4 regions of the Arthrobacter sp. CAN_A1 genome follow, and region 3 is predicted to be linked to each of the others. Evidence: riboswitches for the same ligand, from Rfam matches in the RefSeq annotation. Region 3 holds a riboswitch; each other region holds the start of a gene.

Region 1 (4,636 bases), on a different contig from region 3:
CGTGGTCCTCGAAATACGCCTGCACTGGCGCCGAATTCTCGTTTCCGACAGTGATGAACGGCATGTGAGTGTCCCTCCAATAGTGTGAGAACGAGCGTTCTCTACGTTTCACCGACTGTACGGGAACGATGGTTCTCCCGCAAGTACACTTGAACAATGGACGAGGGAAAAGTACGCGACAGCGTGATCGAGGCCGCTGACGCGCTGTACTACGCACGCGGCATCCAGGCGGTAGGAATGGACGCTTTGCGAGAGGCATCCGGGGTGTCGCTGAAACGGCTCTACCGGTTGTTCCCGTCAAAAGAAGCGATAGTCCTCGCGGTACTGCAATACCGGCATCAGCTCTGGACCGACGGCGTCACAACAGCCGTTGACCGTGCCGCCTCCCCCGAAGACCGACTTCTGGCTGTTTACGACTACCTCGCCGACTGGTTTGCCAGCGACTCATTTCGGGGCTGCGGCTTCATCAACGCCTTCGGCGAGCTCGGGGCCGTTTCGCCCGCAGTCGCCGAGGTAGCGCGGCTCCACAAACACTCGTTCCAGGAATACCTCGGCCGCCTCGTCGCCGACGCCGGAGGAACAACCGAACTTGCCGCCCAGCTGGCCATCCTGGCCGAAGGCGCACAAACCACTGCCGCGATCAGCGGAACCACCGAACCCGCACGGCAAGCCCGCCGAGCAGCCGAGATACTTATCGCCTCGATCGACTCGATGTAAGGGCGTGGCGAACGGCAGGATCCGCGACGGTCTGACCCGACTCCGCGAACCAAAAGTGGCAGGTGCCCTCCGCTCAGGACACCTGCCACTTTTGATCGGCTTGCGGAGCATTTCCGCAAGGTCGGGTATTAGCCGTTGACTCGCACGAAGTAGGAACCGGCGAGGTCGGACAGCGGGTGCTCGATGGTGAGGTTTGAACCGTTCATGCCGCTGCTGATGACGTTTCCGTTCCCGACGTAGATGGCGATGTGGCCGGGGCGGACGACGAGGTCACCGGGGGCCGGGGTCGAGACCCGGGTTCCGTACTGGTCGAACTGCAGGGGGCCGAGGTCTCCGACGTTCAGGCCGATGGAGCGCAGCGCCCGCTCGACGAGAATGGTGCAGTCCTGGATGGAGCCGAGCTGCCCGTATGCCGAGGCGACCAGTGCTGAGCCGACGCCGCTCGCGGGAACTGACGGGGTTTCCGGCGCGATGGGAGTAATGGAACCCGAGGCCAGGGACATCATGGCCGGCGCGGCGGCGGGCGCCGGTGACGCAGGGGCCGGTGCCGCGGCAAAGGCCTGTGTCGCGGGTGCGGCCGGAACGGTAGCGGGGCTGACGGCTGCGCTTGGACCGCCGGTGAGCTGGATCTGCTGTCCGGGGTAGATCACTGAGGCGTAGGAGAGGCCGTTCTGGGCCAACAGGGTATCGAGGTTGATGCCGTGCAGTGAGGCGATCGCACCCAGAGTGTCACCGGCAACGACAGTGTGAACACCTGCAGTCGGCGCCGAAACGGTTGTCGTCTGCGCGGGTGCGGTGTCCTGAGTGTAGGTTCCCGCGTGGGCGGCGGCTCCGACGGAGAAGACGAGGCTGCCGGTTGCGGCTGCGATGATGGCTGGCTTGCCCAGTGCGACGGCATTGGTCTTCGCGGAGTAGGCCAGGCCGGTGAGGGCGACGGAGTGGGTGGTTGCGGCGCGGTGGCGTGCAGGAATGGACGTACGTGACATGGTGTTTTGCCTCTCCCATGCCTGCGGGGTGAGCTGTCGGGTTCGGATGGGAGTCACCCGGCCGACCGCTATCTGTGCTGTCCTGCGATCGCTAACGATGCTGCAGGTTCTGCTCTGGATAGTCGGATCGACTTAACCCCGAGGGTCACCGCGTGCGGTGGCCCGGTGGAAACGTGGTTCCCCCGTCCCTGCCATCTGGATTGTGCGAACGGCTCCCGGTGCAGTGGCAGGACTCGGCATTCTGCGCGGGAATATGACCTCGGCGGATGCCAGGATCACTCAAATGAGAATACCCCACCCTGGTATTTAAGTCACATTACGGTAACGGAATTCAGCAACCTTTCAGGGTGCTCCCAGGAATAGCGGAGCGCTGGCGGAGGAGGGAACCGATTCCGACGTCCACGCGTTCGCGACTGTTCGAAACATCGATAATACTTAGAAGGCTGCGCGGAGTGCGCCGTTGGGGACCCACCATCGATCCTGTCCGGGCACTACCCGAGCAGGTCGGTTGGTATTGAAAGGATAGACCGTGAACGCCGGAGCAGGACCTCGGAGCACGACCATTGACACACCGAAAGCAGCCTCCACTGAAGGTTCCACGGCGGAGTCCCGGGCAACGGCCCAGCCGGTTCCCGCTGGCGGAGTACACGGTTACTCCCCAGACAAGGCGGCCTATCTACGGCGCCTGAAGCGCATCGAAGGACAGGTCCGCGGGATAGCGCGGATGGTCGATGAGGATCAGTACTGCATCGATATTCTCACCCAGGTCGCGGCGGTCAATAGTGCCATGCACGCCGTGAGTCTGGGCCTGCTGGAAAATCATTTGCAACACTGTGTCGTCTCCGCAGCAAAGGAGGCCGAAACCAGCGGGTCCTCCAAAGCCGTTGACGCGAAGGTTAAGGAAGCAACACAGGCAATCAGCAGGCTGCTGCGCTAGCCCCTCTCCCGGTATCATGCGGTGATCCCAGGGCTTCCGGATTTCGATCGGCCATCCTAACCCCGCGTTTACTGGTGGCTCGATCTGATGTCCGTGAAGGTTTGCCCGTTGTCGTTGGAGACCTGGACACCGTTTTCGGTCGCGACCCAGATGCGCTGGGTGGAATCCTTTAGCAGGTGGGTTGCGATTGCCGCTACCTGGCCGGGGACTGTTCCTTGTTCGGTCCAGGTTAACCCCGCGTCATCACTGGTGTGAATCTGTCCCTCGGGTGTGATCCCGGCTGTTGCTCCTTGTGAAAGGGCCGTGAGCATCAGCAGGGGTGCTCCGGGCACGGAAGCCCACGTTTCGCCGTCGTCGGTGGAACGCTGCAGGCCTTCCTCGGTGGTCGCCAGTACAACACTGTCGCGGGCCGTTGCGCCCAGGTTGAACACGGGAATCTGTTCATCAACGGGTTCCCACGACGCCCCCTCAGCACTGGTCTGGAGCTGGCCGTCGAAACCGACTATCCCAGCGCCGGTGGCGGCGAGGGCGTGGAAGTCGGACTCTCCTTGTCGGGACAGCGGCTGCCAGGTCTGGCCTTGGTCGGTGGACCGGATCAGCCCCACCGGGTCGGGCAGGTCGGTTCCCGGACCGGGATGACCGGAGGCGTAAAGGTCACCGTTCCCTGCCGCGGTGAACCCCATCAGGTCGATGGTCGGGCCGATCTGACTTGCGGGCGATTCTGAGACGTCGAACAAGCCATCGTGGGTGGCGAGGAGGACACGGTTTGTGCTGGGATCCACGCTCATGCCATGGACGTGACCGGTTGGATAACCCTCCGCGCTGACTGACGGGGCCGCGGTACTGGCGCTGTTGGCTCCCTGCGGGGGTTGTGGTGAGCAAGCGGTAACGACGAGGATCGCTGCGGTCATGACCACCGCCGGGGCAGCCCGTCGTGGGCGGGGTAAAGAGCGGTGAATACGAGGCATGTCAATAGTCCTTGAAGTCAAAATAGGAGCGAGTGGGGAGCGCCACAGATTGGCCCTCCCCACTTAAAATCGGTGGCAGATTAGAGCTCGGCGAGCAACTCGTCCATCTCCAGGATTTCGGCCTGCTGGGTTTCCACAATCGTCTCGGCGAGGGCGATCGCTTCAGGGTTCTCGCCGTTGTCGATTTCTTCCTGAGCCATGTCCACTGCCCCTTCGTGGTGTTCGGTCATGGATTCGAGGAACAGTCTGGCCGCGTCGTCGCCCTCGGCTGATTCGAGGTCAACCATCTGATCCTCGTCCATCATCCCGTCCATGCCACCCATGGACCCCATGTCGTGGCCCTCCATGCCACCTTCAGGCATGACCGGCCGGTCCCAGGCCTCCAACCAGTTGGTCATTGTTTCAATCTCGGGACCCTGCGCATCTTTGATCCTGGTGGCGAGGTCGGTAATCTCGGCACTGATGTTGCCCTTAACGAGCATCATCTCGCTCATTTCCACTGCCTGTTGGTGGTGGGGAATCATCATCTGAGCGAACATGGCATCGGCGTTGTTGTGCTCGGTGGACACCTCAGCCCCCGATTCTGTCGGGGTGGTTGTTTCCTGGGTGGACGCCGTTGGCTCGGCCGCCGGGGTAGCCGGATCGTTGTCGCTTCCGCACCCCGCGAGGGTGATGACGGCTGCGACGCTCAATACTGAGAAGGAAAGGTAACGCTTCATGGTGATCTGATCCTTTGTGAATTCATCTGATGAATAGTCTGTGGGGCCCGTACTGGGCTTGCATGCCTGAGTGCGCGATCATGTGAGCAGCACACGAAGATGGCAGGTGCCGGTGTTTTACGTCCGGCTGATACAGAGTTGGATCAGAGAAGGAGCAGGGATCGATAGGGGTCGTAGACGGATCAGCGGCGGACCGCGCAGGAGTACTGACCCGGGAACGAACCGGCCGGAACGTACCAGGAACGCCAGCACGGCGACGACGATGACCGCGAGGAGACACATTCCGAGGACCGCACCGTCATTGCCGCA
Region 2 (4,636 bases), on a different contig from region 3:
AAGTAAGGGTAGTTCGGCGGGCGCCCGGTTTGCTAATCCGGCGTCCCGGGCCAGGGCGTGTCGCCCCGCGGCGCCGTTGGGACGAGCGGCGTGGCCACAGCGGCATGGCGGCGGGGCAGCGGAGGTTAAAAGCGGGAGGACCCGGGGATCGGAATCCCCGGGTCCTCCCGATCACACGTTGTCTGGTTTAGCCGCCTACGCGGATGTAGACGGGGCCTGAGCCGAGGTCAGCTGGTGCGACGACGGTCTGGTTGCCGTTGAAACCACCGTGGACGGCCTGGCCGCCACCGATGTAGACGGCGATGTGTGCAACACCGGCGCCACCGTCGGCATAGTAGATGAGGTCGCCGGGGATGGCTTCGCCGGCTCCAACGGTGCGTCCCAGGGACAGGTAGCCTGCTGGCCAGCCGTGGAAGTTGATTCCGGCGGCGGCAAGGGCGTTGCTGACGAGGCGGGTGCAGTCCTGGGTGACCCCGAGCTGACCCTGCGCCGCGGCGGCAATGGTGGCTGCCACTCCCGAGGAAACTGCTGGTGCTTCCTTGGCTGCTGGCTTTTCGACTGGTGTTGCCTGGGCTGGTGCCGCCTGGGCGGGTGCTGCCTGGGCGGGTGCTGCCTGCTTAACCTCTGCAACAGGGGCGGCGGGTGCTGGCTCGGCGTCAACAACCTCTGCGGCCGGAGCCACTGCGGGAGCCTCCTCGAGTTCGACCACGGTCTCGGCCTGTGCCTCGACGACTGGTGCCTCGACGACGGCTGGGGCTGCAACAGCCTTGACCGGGGTGCGGTTGAAGGCGATCTCGGCGTCGGCCGGTGCCTCGACAACTGTTGGCGCTACCTGAACCTCCAAGGCCGAGGTGAGGGCGACGCGTTCGACCGACTCAAGCGAGAGGTCAGCGGCGTTCGCCGACACCCCGCCGGTCAGGACGAGGCCGGAGGCAGCGGCGATCACTGCTGCCTGGCGGCCTACACCGCCGGCGTTTTCAGTGACTGCCTTGGCCAGGGCCGAGAAGTTGGTGGCGTGGCGCTTGTCGGCGCGGTGACGTGCAATTGCTGCGCGAGTTGTCATTCTTGCGTTCTCCAAGGTTTAAGGGGGTCTTAGCTAACGCGGACGAAGCTTGCGCCGGGAAGGTCTGAAAGGGAGTGGAGGCCGGTGTTCATACCGTTCAGGCCACCGCTGATGACCTGGCCGTTGCCGACGTAGATTGCCACGTGGCCGCCGGTGATGACCAGGTCGCCTGCTGCCGGCGAACCGACAACCGAACCGAAGGCGAAGAAGCCGCTCGGGGCGATGTCTCCGACTGACTTACCGACCGATCGAAGTGCCTTCTCGACCATGGCGGTGCAATCCTGCGCAACACCAATCTGGGAGTAGGCGGATCCGACGAGCCCTGCTGCGATGTTGCCGGACGGTGCTGCCGGTGCTGGCTCCTCGGCGGCGGGCGCCGGAGTTGCTGCGACTGGAGCAGGTGCAGGTGCTGGAGCGGCGGGGGCCTCGACCGGCGCCTCGGCGGCCGGGGCAGCTTCCTGCACGACGGGTTCGACGACGGCGGCTGGTGCAACGGCTTCGGCTACTGGCTCAACGACGTCGGCCTGGACCTCAACGGCTGGTGCAGCTTCCACGACGGCGGGTGTTGCCGTGACGGCGGTGCGCTCGAAGGTGATCTCCGCGGTGGCGGCTGCGCTGACTGCATCTGCGGTCACCGATACCGAGTTCAGGGGGGTGGAGAGGGCAACGCGCTCGGCCTCGCCGATCCCGTGTGCCGGCAATCCGGCAGTCAGGACAAGCCCTGAGGCTGCGACGATGACGGCGGCCTGGCGGCCTACCGATCCGGCGTTCGAGGAGACAGCGGTGGAGATCGCCGTCAGGGGGCTGGTGTGCGTGCGGGCGGCCCTGTGGCGGCCCAGAGAAGAGCTAGTTGACACGTTTGATTGCCTCTCCCAATTGCCTGCGAGGTGAGCTGTCGGATTCGGATGGGAGTCACCCGGCCGCAACTTTCCTGTTGGAAACATGCGACTTAACCCCAAGGATTTCTTGCGAAATCCACTAATTGGTTCCCCCGCCTCTGCCATGCGAATTGTGCGAACGGACCCCGGGCAGTGGCAGAGCTAGGCGATCTGCTCGGGAGTGCCAAACCTATAAGAATTTGGCACGGGATCGACGGTACAGCAGATCGGCCACAATGTCACATTCCGGTCACGGAACGGTGTGGCCTTGGTTACAGCCAGCCCATGGGGTCGACGGTCTGGCCGTCAACCATCACTTCGAAGTGGAGGTGGCACCCGGTCGAGGCGCCGGTGCTGCCGCTCTGTGCGACTGCCTCGCCGCGGTCAACCTTTTGCCCCTCCTTGACGCTGCTGAGCGAGAGGTGGTTGTAGGTGGATTCAAGTCCGTTGCCGTGGTCGATCACCACACGGTTTCCTCCGCCGTAGGGGTGCCAGCCGGCGAAGGTGACGGTGCCGGCCGCTGCGGACAACACTTCGGTGCCGCAGGAGCTACTGAAGTCCTGTCCGGAGTGGAGTTCCCCACCCATCCCGGTAATCGGACTGACCCGGTAACCGAAGGGTGAGGTCATGATGAGATCGTCCAGCGGCGCGGACAACGATCCCCTGGCTGCGGCAGGCACGGCCGCGGACCCTGCGGCGGTCATGATCTCGGTGAGTTTGGCGTCGGCGTCGAACGTGCTCTGCAGTGCGGTGCGGCTGAAATCAACCAGTGCGGCGTCGGGAACCGTGATATCCCGCGGTGCAACTGTCGTTTCGGCGGCAGCAACGGCCTCACCGGTGGCGGCAGCCGTCTCCCCGGCCGGAATGGACGCGGCAGTGGTGGGCAGCGCGATGGTGAGGACCAGCCCTGACGCGGCGGCGGCAATGGCCACCTTCTGGCTCATCCCGGTCAGCGAAAGGTCGCTTCGGACCCGGGTGGCCCGACGTCGTCGCTCGAGCCGCTGGGCGTCTCTCGGGCGCGCTATTGGTACTGGGGCACCGGCACGGCGGCGTCCCGAAGCATGGTGCTTCGACAAAGGGTCCCTTTCGTATATGCCTGCGAAGTTAGCTGTCGGATTCGAGTCGGGAAAGAACTCGGTCCTGATCTGGTCCACTGACGCGGCACCGGATCCGGACTTCACCCCAAGGCGGCGAAACAGCCGTCATCGATGGGTCCTCCGCCCCTGTCACGGGTTCTCAGCATCCTGATCCGCTGACAGGGTTAGGCGTGCGGATCAGGTAACGCTGATGTATCAACGCCAGTTTTCCATTATCCGGGACCAGAAGCAAAAGAGATACGTTCGTTATCTTTTCCTGTGGATAACTTGCGGCAACAGTGCGCTGTTCTGCCCTAAACTACCGTCGGGCTGACCGAAACAAACACGTGTGCAGCAACCTCAGGCGGCAGTTCAAGAGCGCCTTCGATCCCCTCGACCCGGACCGACACGTAATCGCCGACCGTCTGCACGCTGATGACCGTTCCCGGTCGCAATCCGCCCTCATCAAGCTGTGACAGCAACTCAGGATCCACCTGAATAGGTTCGGCCAACCGGACCAGGGTGATGACCGATCCGGGCGGGTTGGTCCCGATCACTGACAGGAGGCTCAACACACCGGCGGTGAAGTTTTCGGTCGGCGGTCCGCCCAGCGCCTCAAGCCCGGGGATGGGGTTGCCGTAGGGAGATTCGGTGGGTTTTCCGAGCAGCTCGTAGAGGCGCTGTTCAACCCGTTCACTCATCACATGCTCCCAGCGGCAAGCCTCCTCATGGACGTACGCCCAGTCGAGGCCGATCACGTCGGAAAGCAAACGTTCAGCGAGACGGTGTTTACGCATGACACCGATGGCACGACGGCGGCCGAGGTCAGTAAATTCCAGGTGGCGGTCGCCCGAGACCACCACCAGCCCGTCGCGTTCCATCCGGCCGATGGTCTGCGACACGGTAGGGCCTGAGTGACGGAGCCGTTCGGCGATCCGGGCGCGGAGGGCAACAATGTTTTCCTCCTCCAGTTCCAGGATGGTCCGCAGGTACATCTCAGTGGTATCGATGAGGTCCGTCATGCGGTTCAGCTCCTAGGCACTGGTGCGGGTTGGATCAGCGGGCAGCTTGCGCGGTGGGAACGCGGCACGTAACGCCAGCGCCGAACGGGAGTTCTACGCCTCCCAAGGTTAACCCATTTCCTGCCGGCCAAGGCAATCAGCCGCCGCCGTCCACGCCTCCCGATGCGGTTCACAAATGTCGCCGGAGACCGCCAGTGCGGCAGAATGAAACCCGTCGCGAGTTGCACGCTTACCCCTTTGGAGGAACCATGAGTATTTCCCCGGACCACACAATCCCCGCTGGGCTCCTCCCCGCCGACGGGCGTTTCGGTGCCGGCCCCTCGAAGGTCCGTGACGGTCAACTGGAAGCACTCGCCCAGGCCGGGCGCACCCTGCTGGGCACCTCCCACCGGCAGGCGCCGGTGCGCAATCTTGTCGGGTCGATCCGGGACGGCCTGACCCAACTGTTCAGCGCACCGGACGGCTACGAAGTGATTCTGGGAGTCGGCGGGTCAACCGCTTTCTGGGATGTGGCGTCCTTTGGTCTGGTGGAGAACAAGGCCCAGCACCTGTCCTTCGGGGAATTTGGGTCCAAGTTCGCGTCGGCCACCAACCGGG
Region 3 (4,636 bases):
GTCTGACCGGGAAGCACAACGGCACAGACGTGGCTTTCGTCCACACTGGCTTGTGGTGTGACCGCGACCATTCTGGCGTTGGGATGAATATCCTGTGCCCGCGCTCCTATACTGCTGTATCTTTACTGCGCTATTGCCGTCGATTACAGTGCGACGGTGGAAACTTCGCTGAGGAAGTACGATCCCTATGTTCCCCAGACGCCACCGATGGCCGAGGATGACCCGGTGGTGCGGTGGCTGCTGAAGGGCGATCCGGCGATCCGTTGGCAGGTGTTCAGCCACCTCCTCGACGCCCCGCAGGATGAGGTGGTCGTTGAGCGGGCGCGGGTGGAACATGAGGGGTGGGGCGCTCGGCTGCTCGCGCTACGGGCGCCTGACGGACAGTGGGCGGACGGGGCGTGCTTTCCACATACCGCGGAGTTCGCCGAGAGTACCGCGCGGGCCTTGGCCGCCAGCAAGCCGCCGCCGGCGTTCCCGTCACCCGCCACGGACCAGACCGGGTCGCCAGGTGAGCAGCCCAGGCAACCATGGACCGCCACCTACCCCGTGCTGCTGGACCTGTGCCATCTGGGCGTTCCGCCGGACAGCGCGGTGATGCGGGAGACGGCACAGTTGGTCGCCCGCAACTGCCGGTGGGAGTATGACGGGGTGCCGTTCTTCGCCGGGGAGGTCGACTGCTGCATCAATGCCGGCACTGTCCTGATCGGCACCTATCTCGGCATCGACGTCGGTCCGGTGGTTGAGCGGCTCCTGGCCGACCAGCTGCCTGACGGAGGCTGGAACTGCTGGGCCGAGTCGCCTGCGGCGCCGGGATCGTTCGCCAGCACTCTTGACGTGATCGACGCTTTACTGAGGTGGGAGCGTCGCACCGGTGGATCAGACGAGGTCGGCCGGGCCCGCCACGCGGGTGAGGAGTATCTGCTTCGACGCAGTCTGTTCCGGTCGTTGCGCACAGGCGAGGTGGTGAACCCCCGATGGCTTGAGTTCTCGTACCCTCCGCGCTGGCACTATGACCTGCTCAAAGCGACGAGCTATTTCGCTCTCCGCGGCGGGCCAGCCGATCCGAGGCTGACCGAGGCAGTCGATCACGTGCGCGCCAAGCGTCGGACAAATGGACGTTGGCTGCTGGAGAACACTCACCCCGGGGCGGTCCACTTCCGATTCGAAGAACCCGTTGGTACATCGAGCCGGTGGAACACCCTCCGGGCATTGCGGGTTCTTCGCTGGTACGACGCCGCACGTCTCTCCAACTGAGCAAAAGCATGAAGGCACCACCGGATCTCTCCGGTGGTGCCTTCACTGCTAATTCCCGGTCCGCAGAGGCGGGGCTGGGGGCTTAGAGGGTGTAATACCCCACCAGTGGCATGGCGCTGACCGCGTGGACGAGGGTGCCCTGGCTTGGGTTCAGGGCGCTGACCATCTGGCCGCCACCGATGTAGATACCGATGTGTCCGCCACCATTTTGGACGACGAGGTCGCCGGGCTGTGGGTTGCTGGTGGGGGTCAGCGCGCCCATCTGTGCCTGGCTGGTGCGGGGCAGGTCGATGCCGTGCTGGGCGTAGACCCACTGGACGAAGCCCGAGCAGTCCCAGCCAGCGGTTGAGCTGGTGCCACCGAAGACGTACGGTGAGCCGACCATCGACTGCGCGGTTCCCGCGATACCTGCACTGGACACCTGGCCGCCGGTGGACGCCGCGCCGATGGGCTGGATGTCCTCGGAGGCGGTGGTGATGCCCAGGTTGCTGGTTTCGGCGGGGGCAGCTGGTGCAGCTACCTGAGTCGCTGGCGCCGGTGCAGGTGCTGCTGGTGCTGCTACCTGGGTAGCCTGGCCAGCGTTACCGGACAGTGAGATGACGTCACCTGGGAAGATGACCGAGTCCCAGCCGAGGCCGTTGGCGGCGAAGAGTGCCTCGACGCTGACACCGTAGGTGCCGGCGATGCTGCCGAGAGTATCTCCCGCCTGAACGGTGTGGCTGGAGGTGCCGGGTGCCGGGGCGCTGGCAGCCTGAGCGACTGGTGCAGGCGCGGCCTGGACGTTGATTTCGCCTGCAGCGTTGGCGGGAAGTCCGGCGCTCAACATCAGACCTGATGCTGCAACGACGACTGCTGCTGGACGGCCGATAGCGCCAGCGTGTGAGCTGACTGCCTTCGAAACGGTCTGCATGGCGCTTGGCGGGGTCGCACGGTGGCGCGCGATATAACGGTTCTTGGACATGATGTTGCCTCTCCCAGTGCCTGCGAAGTTAGCTGTCGGATTCGGATGGGAGCCACCCGGGCGCACTATCACGCCTTCACCCCTAGGCCGTCTCTCGACGACCACTACTGGTTCCCCCGCTTCTGCCGGATGTATGCGAACGGACCTCACGGCAGCGGCAGAATTAGGCAATCTGTCGGGAGGACGCTGAGTTGAACGGAACCCGGCGTGCCGTCTACTGTACATTTCGGTTTGGGGTTTTGTCACATTTAGGTTACGGGGGCAGTGTGCTGTTGAATGACCTCCCTCGGTGCTGACATCGGATCGGGGACGTCGGAGACCACGGCGGACAAGCTCCAGGAAGGTGTCCGGTTCCACACCCTTGATGTACACCTGTGTCTGGGGGTTGAGTCCTGCCCGTCGGAGGTGATAGCGGGCGGCCGTCTCGATAATGGACTGCGAGTGGGGATCGATCAGCCGGGCCACTCCCCGCTCCCGCGCATTACGTTTCCCGGCCAGGGCGGCCAGCAGCTCACGTGGTGCTACAAACCCCCGCACCACAGCCGACTCCAGAATGCACAGCGCATCAAGCTCTGGCAGGCAGCTGACGCATTGCACGCAGATATCAATCATGCTCAGAGGCGACTGGGCACGATGGACAACGAATCGTTCTCCCAGCGGCCGGCTGTGATTGACGCTCACATGGACCATATGGGGCTGACGCAGTATCCAGAGATTTCGGTGCGCTGCGGCGCTGATGCATGCGAGTTCCGCCTTGGCACAGGTTGCGATGAGGAGGCTCCCCGCGGTGTCGGGCAGCGCGAAGACGCCCGGCATGGGGCTTACCACCTCACCTTTGGCCAGGGCAGCCCCGAGGTGTACGCTGCCCAGGCCGGCTCGGGTTAGTTCCTTACGGCGTGCCACGCCGCCAAGCTTTTGAAGGGTTTTCACGGTGTCCATGCCCCATGGTTACCCACCCGTGGAGGGCGCAGCAGGGTGACTTGCGCTAAGTGGGCAATTCTCTCTGGTGGAGGAGAAGTGAGCCCGGGCGGTAGACCCGCTGCGGGAGCCGCCCAAGCCATTCTCAGAGGAGTTTGCCCAGTGTAGGGGCCGATTCGGTGGAGAGTTCCGGACATGCCCAGCGAATCCGGCCATCCAGTGGGCAAAGGGCAGGGGCAGGGCCAAAGGTCAGGGGCAGGTACCGGGTGGGCCAGGGGCAGGTCTACCAGCGGCCGTTGCGGGGTCTGGGCTGGCACCGCGGGCAGCTGAAGGACGACCGGTTCATAAACATCTCCCGCCGGATCAGGGAAAAACCCTGGAAGGACGGGTCCGCGGCACAGCGGGTGCAGGGTTCACCCTCCCTGCCGTAGGCGTTGAGGGACCGCTCAAAGTAGCCGGAGGTTCCATTGACGTTCACGTAGAGCGAGTCGAAGCTGGTGCCGCCGGCTTCGAGCGCCCGTGCCATCACGTCGCGACTGGCGTCCACCAGCCGCAGCGCGTCGGCGCGGCGCATGGTGTCGGTCGGTCGGGCGTAATGGACCCTGGCCGCCCACAGCGCTTCATCGGCGTAGATGTTGCCGATCCCGGAGATCAGGCCCTGATCGAGCAATGCGCGCTTGATGCCCGTCTTGCGCCGCCGCAGCTTCGCGAAGAAGGAGTCAAAGGAGAACGCCGGATCCAGCGGATCGCGGGCAATGTGGGACGCCTCAACCGGAATCAGAGGCAGCGGGCTCTCGCCCAGCCCACCCGGCTGGCCATCATCGGTCGACACCATCGATGTCACAAAGAGGCCGCCAAAAATCCTTTGGTCGACAAACCGCAGCTCCGCTGGCAAGGGTCCGGTGGAGGGATCCTCTGCAGCCGACAGGGTCAACCTGACCCGGAGGTGCTTCTCCTCGGGCGAGCCCGCGTCTTTGACCAGCAACTGCCCGCTCATCCCCAGGTGCGCCATCAGAGCAACTGGAACTACACAATCAGCGGAGGCCACCCCGGGGGAACCGCCCTCATCCGGAGCGGCCAACGGCAGCCACAGGAACTTCCCGCGCCGCACCACGTCAAGCACCCGGGCTCCCCCGAGGTTGCCGGCGAAGTCCTCCGCGCCGAGCCCGTGACGGCGGATGGACCGGGAGTCGAGGATGTCGACGTCGTCAATGGTTCGCCCCAGCACCCAGCGGGCCAGGCCGCGGCGCACCACCTCGACCTCGGGAAGTTCGGGCATGGTGAAGCTTAGGCTGACTCGGTGGAAGCTGTGGTAGCCGGGTCGGGTTCGGAGAATTCCTCAGCCGACGAAGCGGCGGCGGGGACCGTCACCGAGTAGGCGGACGACTTGGGTTCCGCCGCAATGACCCGCAGCATCTTCCACGACGCGGCGGCCGCTTCCTGCTCGGCTTCCTTCTTCGACGGGCCGGATCCTGAGCCATACGGCAGCCCACCCACGGTGAG
Region 4 (4,636 bases), on a different contig from region 3:
CTGGGGCACCGGACCACCCAGCCGCGCTGCTCAAGCTTCTTCACCACATGACTCAGACGGGACAGGGAGGCGTTCGATCTCGCCGCCAGGTCGCTCATCGCGAGCGTGAATTCCTCGGTTTCGGAGAGCATCGCCAGGACGTGGTAGTCAAACAGGGTGATCTTCGCCTGCCGGAACAGGTGGGCATCGAGGGTGCCGGGCAAAATGGTGGTGACCGCATAAAGTGCCAGCCACGCCTGCCGTTCATCGGGGTTGAGCCATCGGACACCAGTCATCAATCAAGTCTGGCACAGAACCCCTCTGCGGGTACTGGGAGTGGGGCCCAACCTAGTCCCACACGGGCCGGGTGAGCTCCGGGTACTTCGCCGTCAACACATCCCCCGAAGACACGCCCCGCAGGCGCCGGCCCACCCACGGCGACAGGTAATCCCGCGCCCACTGGGCGTCGGCACGCAGCTGATCGATCCGCGAGGACGCCGGCACGGCCTCCAGCTCAGGAAGGTCAATCTCGTGGGAGGCCCTCAGCACTTCGAGCACCCGCTTAGCCATCAGGGTGTGACCGGCTGACGACATGTGCATCCGGTCGGTGTCCCAATAACCCCAGTTCTGGAACTCCCTGAACCGCCAGTAATCCACCACATCGGCGTGGTGCCGGTCGGCAATCTCGCGGACCAGCTCGTTGTAGATGGCGGTCCGGCCGCGGGTTTTGCCAAACACGGCCGACCCCACCGAATCAAACCCGGTGAACAGCACGACGGCGGCACCCGAGCTCGCCAGCCGGGCCACGCCGTCGTCATAGGCGGCCATCATCGCGTCAATGTCGATGCGCGGCCGCAGAATGTCGTTGCCGCCCGCGTAGATGGTGATCAACGTGGGCTGCAGGGCCAGCGCCCTGTCAACCTGTTCGTCAAGGACCTGGCGTACCTTTTTCCCACGAACGGCGAGATTCGCGTAGCCCCAGGAGCTGTCGGCGAGGATCAGCTGCTCGGCCACCCGGTCCGCCCACCCCCGCACACCGTTGGGGCTGGCCTGATGCCAGTCGCCGACGCCTTCAGTAAACGAATCGCCAAGAGCCACATATCGCTGAGAGAATTCCACTAGACGAGGCTACCCGTTCTTGCTGCGGGATAAGCTGACGTTGGCAAGCCTGCTGATAACTTTTTGCCGATGCACCCGCACGCTCCCCGTCAACCATCGAGAAGGACACCATGACCCAGCCCTCCGACACCCGGACCAAGCGCGCCGCGTTGATCATCAACCCGGTCAAGAATACCGGCGCTGACATTCGCGCGATCGTTTCGGAGCTCTGCGCTGCCGAGGGATGGGACGAGGTGCTCTACCTGGAGACGTCAGTGGATGATCCGGGCCGCGGCCAGGCGCAGGAAGCCGTTCACGCCGGAGTGGACGTGGTGATCGCCGCGGGCGGTGACGGGACGGTCCGCTGCGTGGCAGAGGTGGTCAATGGCACCGGTGTGGCGCTGGGCCTGATCCCCTTGGGCACCGGCAACCTGCTGGCCCGCAACCTGGATATCGCCGTCGACAATCCGCAGGAGGCCGCCAAGGCCGCCCTGTTCGGCACCGAACGCAACGTCGACGTTGTGCACGTCACCGTGGACCGCGCCCAGGACTCCCACGTGTTCCTGGTGATGGCGGGACTGGGCTTTGACGCGTCAATCATGGCGGATACCCGCGACGACCTGAAGGACAAGGTGGGCTGGCTCGCCTACGTCGATGCCGGCATCAGGAACCTGAGCGGCAAGCCCACCCGCACGCGCATCACCCTGGATGGCGGCGAGGTCATTGAGCGCCGGTTGCGCAGCGTGATGGGCGGAAACTGCGGCAAGATCATGGGTGGTCTCGAGATTTTCCCGGGCGCGAAGATCGACGACGGGCTGCTGGACATCATGACCGTGGCACCGACCGGCCGGCTGGGCTGGTTCGGTGTGGTCGGGAAACTGTTTGCCCGCGGGAAGGGCAAGGACCCGTCGCTGGAGTACTTCCAGTGCAGGGAAGCCGAGATTCAGCTCGACGAGCCGCAGGAAATCCAGCTTGACGGCGACCCGTTGGGCAAGGGCACACACATGTCGCTGAAGGTGGATGCCAACTCTTTGCGGTTGCGGATGCCGTACGGCAAGAAGGATCCGGCAGTCGTCACCAACCCGGAGCCCTGAGCCGCTCCGGTTTCCCACCGGACGGGCCCCGTGGAGGGGATTGTCTGGACAATCCCCTCCACGGGGCGTGAACACCGGGAACGACGGCGGGATTCCTGAGTTTTCCGTGAGTTAGAGCCTGGTTTGGGGGTCGATCTTTTCCCCGTCAACCAGGAGTTCAAAATGGAGGTGGCAGCCGGTTGAATTGCCGGTGCTGCCGACGGCGCCCAGGCCCTGGGCCTTGTTCACCTTTTGCCCGACGGTCACGCCAAGCACGCTGAGGTGGTTGTACGAGGTTTCGAGTCCGCCACCGTGGTCCACCACGATCCGCTGGCCGCCGCCGTAGGCATGCCACCCGGACTCCACCACGGTGCCGGCGCGGGAGGCCAGAACCGGGGTGCCGCAGGCGCCGGCGTAGTCGGTCCCGGTGTGCAGTTCGTCACCGAACCCGCCCATCGGGTTCACCCGGTAGCCAAACGATGAGGCGATTGGCGCGCCCTTGATCGGGGCGGCGAAGGTTGCGGCATCGCTGGACAGCACAGTGGTTTTGGCCGCCGGGGTGGAGGCCATGGCGAGCGGTGATTCCTTACCGAAGTCGATCGTGGCATCGGCGTCGGCGGTGACGGGCGCCGTCGGGCCCGCCGGCTCATGGGCGACGGGCGACGGTGACATCTCGGCCGACGGGAAGAAGGCCGTCAGGGTAAGGCCCGCCGCTGCGGCAAGTGCACCCGTGGCGAGCAGGGCTGATCGGCGGATGGGCGTGGGCTGAACGGGCGCGCGGCGGCGCCCGGAAGTGACCGGCTTGGGCAAAACAAGAGCCTCTCTGCAACGCCGGTGAAGTTAGCTGTCGGATTCGAGCAAGAGTTGACTCGGCCCACTGCTGCTTTCCGGCACGAGAGCGGGAAAGCGATGTGCGAAGGGCTGCACCCCGAAGGCAGGAAAACTGCCAAAAGATGGGTCCTCCACCCCTGCCACGGTGAATTGGGGGCCGGCTGCTGACAGGGTTAGGCGTGCAGGCCGGGAGCCACAATGATGCAGATGGCTCCCTACAAGGATAGGCCACCTAACGGAAAAGTTACAATTCCGTTACACAACTCACGGCGTGGCGACTAGCTCAGCTCCGATCGTCCCCTGCGCCAGTACCCCATGAAAGCAACCTGCTTACGGTCGATGCCGACGTCGCGCACCAGGTATCGCCGCAGCCCTCGAACCACTGCAGCTTCGCCGGCGATCCACGCGTAGAACGGGAGCGCGCCGGACGGTCGGTCGGGGTTGAGCGAGCTGGTGAGCGTCGAGGCGTTCAACCGCTGGGGGGTTTCCCACAGGATCGTCTCGTCGATGTTCACCTCTTCGGGCTCCGGGCCGGCCGCCACGGCAGCGGCGGCGGCGAGCGTCAGCCCGGCCCGCGAGGTGGGATCCACCCCGACGGCGAAGGGCACTGCCAGCGACACCCACCCGGGCACACGGACCGCGTCACGAACCGCCGCGTCCAGGAGTTCCCCGTGGGGGCGCTGCCCCCGGGCCAGCCAGGTGATCCGGACCGACGACCCGGTGAGAACGTCCTGAAAGTCGGCCGGGTCCGGCACCTCAAGGAACGCGTGCCCGCCGACATCGGTCGGCAGCGACTCAAGGATGGCGCTGATGGCGGGCACCGCTGTCTCGTCACCAGCCAGCAGAATGTGCTGGGCCAGCCCCGGGCGCCATTCGATCCCCCCGTAGGAACCGGCGGTGGTGCAGGTGGCGGCGTGGACGTTCGGGCCGATCAGCCAGATCCGGTCGCCCGGCGTCGCTGCGGCGGCCCAGAGCGACGCCGGGCCCCCGTTGCCTTCGGCGTCGAAGTGCATGACGAAGTCGACGTCGATCTCGGGTTGATCATCGCCGCACCGGGCTTCCCTCACCGTATAGGTGCGCATCGACCCCCGGACGGCCGGGTCCAGTGCCAGCCACTGCTGGTACCAGCCAGGCCCCCCGGTGGGCGCCTCGAGCAGCGCCCGCAGGTTCAGGCGGGGGGCGTCGTCGTCCCGGCTGGCCGGGATCATCACCTTGATGCGCAGATCGAGGCTGGGGCCCTGGACGCCGAAATCCTTCAGGCAGGCCCCACCAAAGGTGATGCGCTGGAAGTTGTCGCTCAGGCGCTGCACCCGGGTCACGACGACGTCGAACGCTGTCACTGCCGAGACTGCCGCTTCGGCGCGCTGGGCCTGGCGGGCGGTACGGTTGCTGACTTCGGTCATGATGCTGCCTCCAGGTGGTGCGCAGGCAGCGTGTCCTGCGGGTTAGGCAGATACCCCTGCCCGGTGGTCGAGTCGGATGGGGCCGTGGTGGGCCCGGCGTCGGAATGGTGGCGGCCCACCGGCACCACCATGGGGGTGCCGGAGACGGGGTCCGGGATAACGCGGCACTCCAGGCCGAATACCGAGGTGACTGTCTCCTCGGTCACGACGTCGGACGGGTTGCCCTCGGCGGCGATGCGGCCGTCCTTCATG

Evidence for each region. Region 3 has a riboswitch for cyclic di-AMP ahead of IWX62_RS07090 (NlpC/P60 family protein). Riboswitches for the same ligand answer to the same signal wherever they lie in the genome.
Region 1: another riboswitch for cyclic di-AMP. It lies ahead of IWX62_RS12930 (C40 family peptidase); the one in region 3 lies ahead of IWX62_RS07090 (NlpC/P60 family protein).
Region 2: another riboswitch for cyclic di-AMP. It lies ahead of IWX62_RS10265 (M23 family metallopeptidase); the one in region 3 lies ahead of IWX62_RS07090 (NlpC/P60 family protein).
Region 4: another riboswitch for cyclic di-AMP. It lies ahead of IWX62_RS16210 (M23 family metallopeptidase); the one in region 3 lies ahead of IWX62_RS07090 (NlpC/P60 family protein).

The regions. Positions count from the first base shown of each region.
Region 1 is NZ_JADOUR010000012.1:25,355-29,990, forward strand. It holds gene IWX62_RS12920 (alpha/beta fold hydrolase) at 1-64, opposite strand, end outside; gene IWX62_RS12925 (TetR/AcrR family transcriptional regulator) at 157-717, shown strand; gene IWX62_RS12930 (C40 family peptidase) at 846-1,703, opposite strand; cyclic di-AMP (ydaO/yuaA leader) riboswitch at 1,707-1,920, opposite strand; gene IWX62_RS12935 (metal-sensitive transcriptional regulator) at 2,233-2,640, shown strand; gene IWX62_RS12940 (F510_1955 family glycosylhydrolase) at 2,709-3,608, opposite strand; gene IWX62_RS12945 (DUF305 domain-containing protein) at 3,689-4,327, opposite strand; gene IWX62_RS12950 (hypothetical protein) at 4,445-4,636, opposite strand, start outside.
Region 2 is NZ_JADOUR010000007.1:108,343-112,978, forward strand. It holds gene IWX62_RS10255 (NlpC/P60 family protein) at 188-1,063, opposite strand; gene IWX62_RS10260 (hypothetical protein) at 1,093-1,920, opposite strand; cyclic di-AMP (ydaO/yuaA leader) riboswitch at 1,926-2,089, opposite strand; gene IWX62_RS10265 (M23 family metallopeptidase) at 2,214-3,017, opposite strand; cyclic di-AMP (ydaO/yuaA leader) riboswitch at 3,020-3,193, opposite strand; gene IWX62_RS10270 (metal-dependent transcriptional regulator) at 3,332-4,039, opposite strand; gene serC (phosphoserine transaminase) at 4,288-4,636, shown strand, end outside.
Region 3 is NZ_JADOUR010000004.1:257,676-262,311, forward strand. It holds gene IWX62_RS07085 (hypothetical protein) at 157-1,254, shown strand; gene IWX62_RS07090 (NlpC/P60 family protein) at 1,337-2,215, opposite strand; cyclic di-AMP (ydaO/yuaA leader) riboswitch at 2,219-2,379, opposite strand; gene IWX62_RS07095 (hypothetical protein) at 2,492-3,100, shown strand; gene mutM (bifunctional DNA-formamidopyrimidine glycosylase/DNA-(apurinic or apyrimidinic site) lyase) at 3,417-4,412, opposite strand; gene rnc (ribonuclease III) at 4,421-4,636, opposite strand, start outside.
Region 4 is NZ_JADOUR010000002.1:249,896-254,531, forward strand. It holds gene IWX62_RS03965 (MarR family winged helix-turn-helix transcriptional regulator) at 1-275, opposite strand, end outside; gene IWX62_RS03970 (SGNH/GDSL hydrolase family protein) at 328-1,098, opposite strand; gene IWX62_RS03975 (diacylglycerol/lipid kinase family protein) at 1,209-2,171, shown strand; gene IWX62_RS16210 (M23 family metallopeptidase) at 2,283-2,960, opposite strand; cyclic di-AMP (ydaO/yuaA leader) riboswitch at 2,965-3,154, opposite strand; gene IWX62_RS03985 (siderophore-interacting protein) at 3,260-4,384, opposite strand; gene IWX62_RS03990 (ABC transporter ATP-binding protein) at 4,381-4,636, opposite strand, start outside.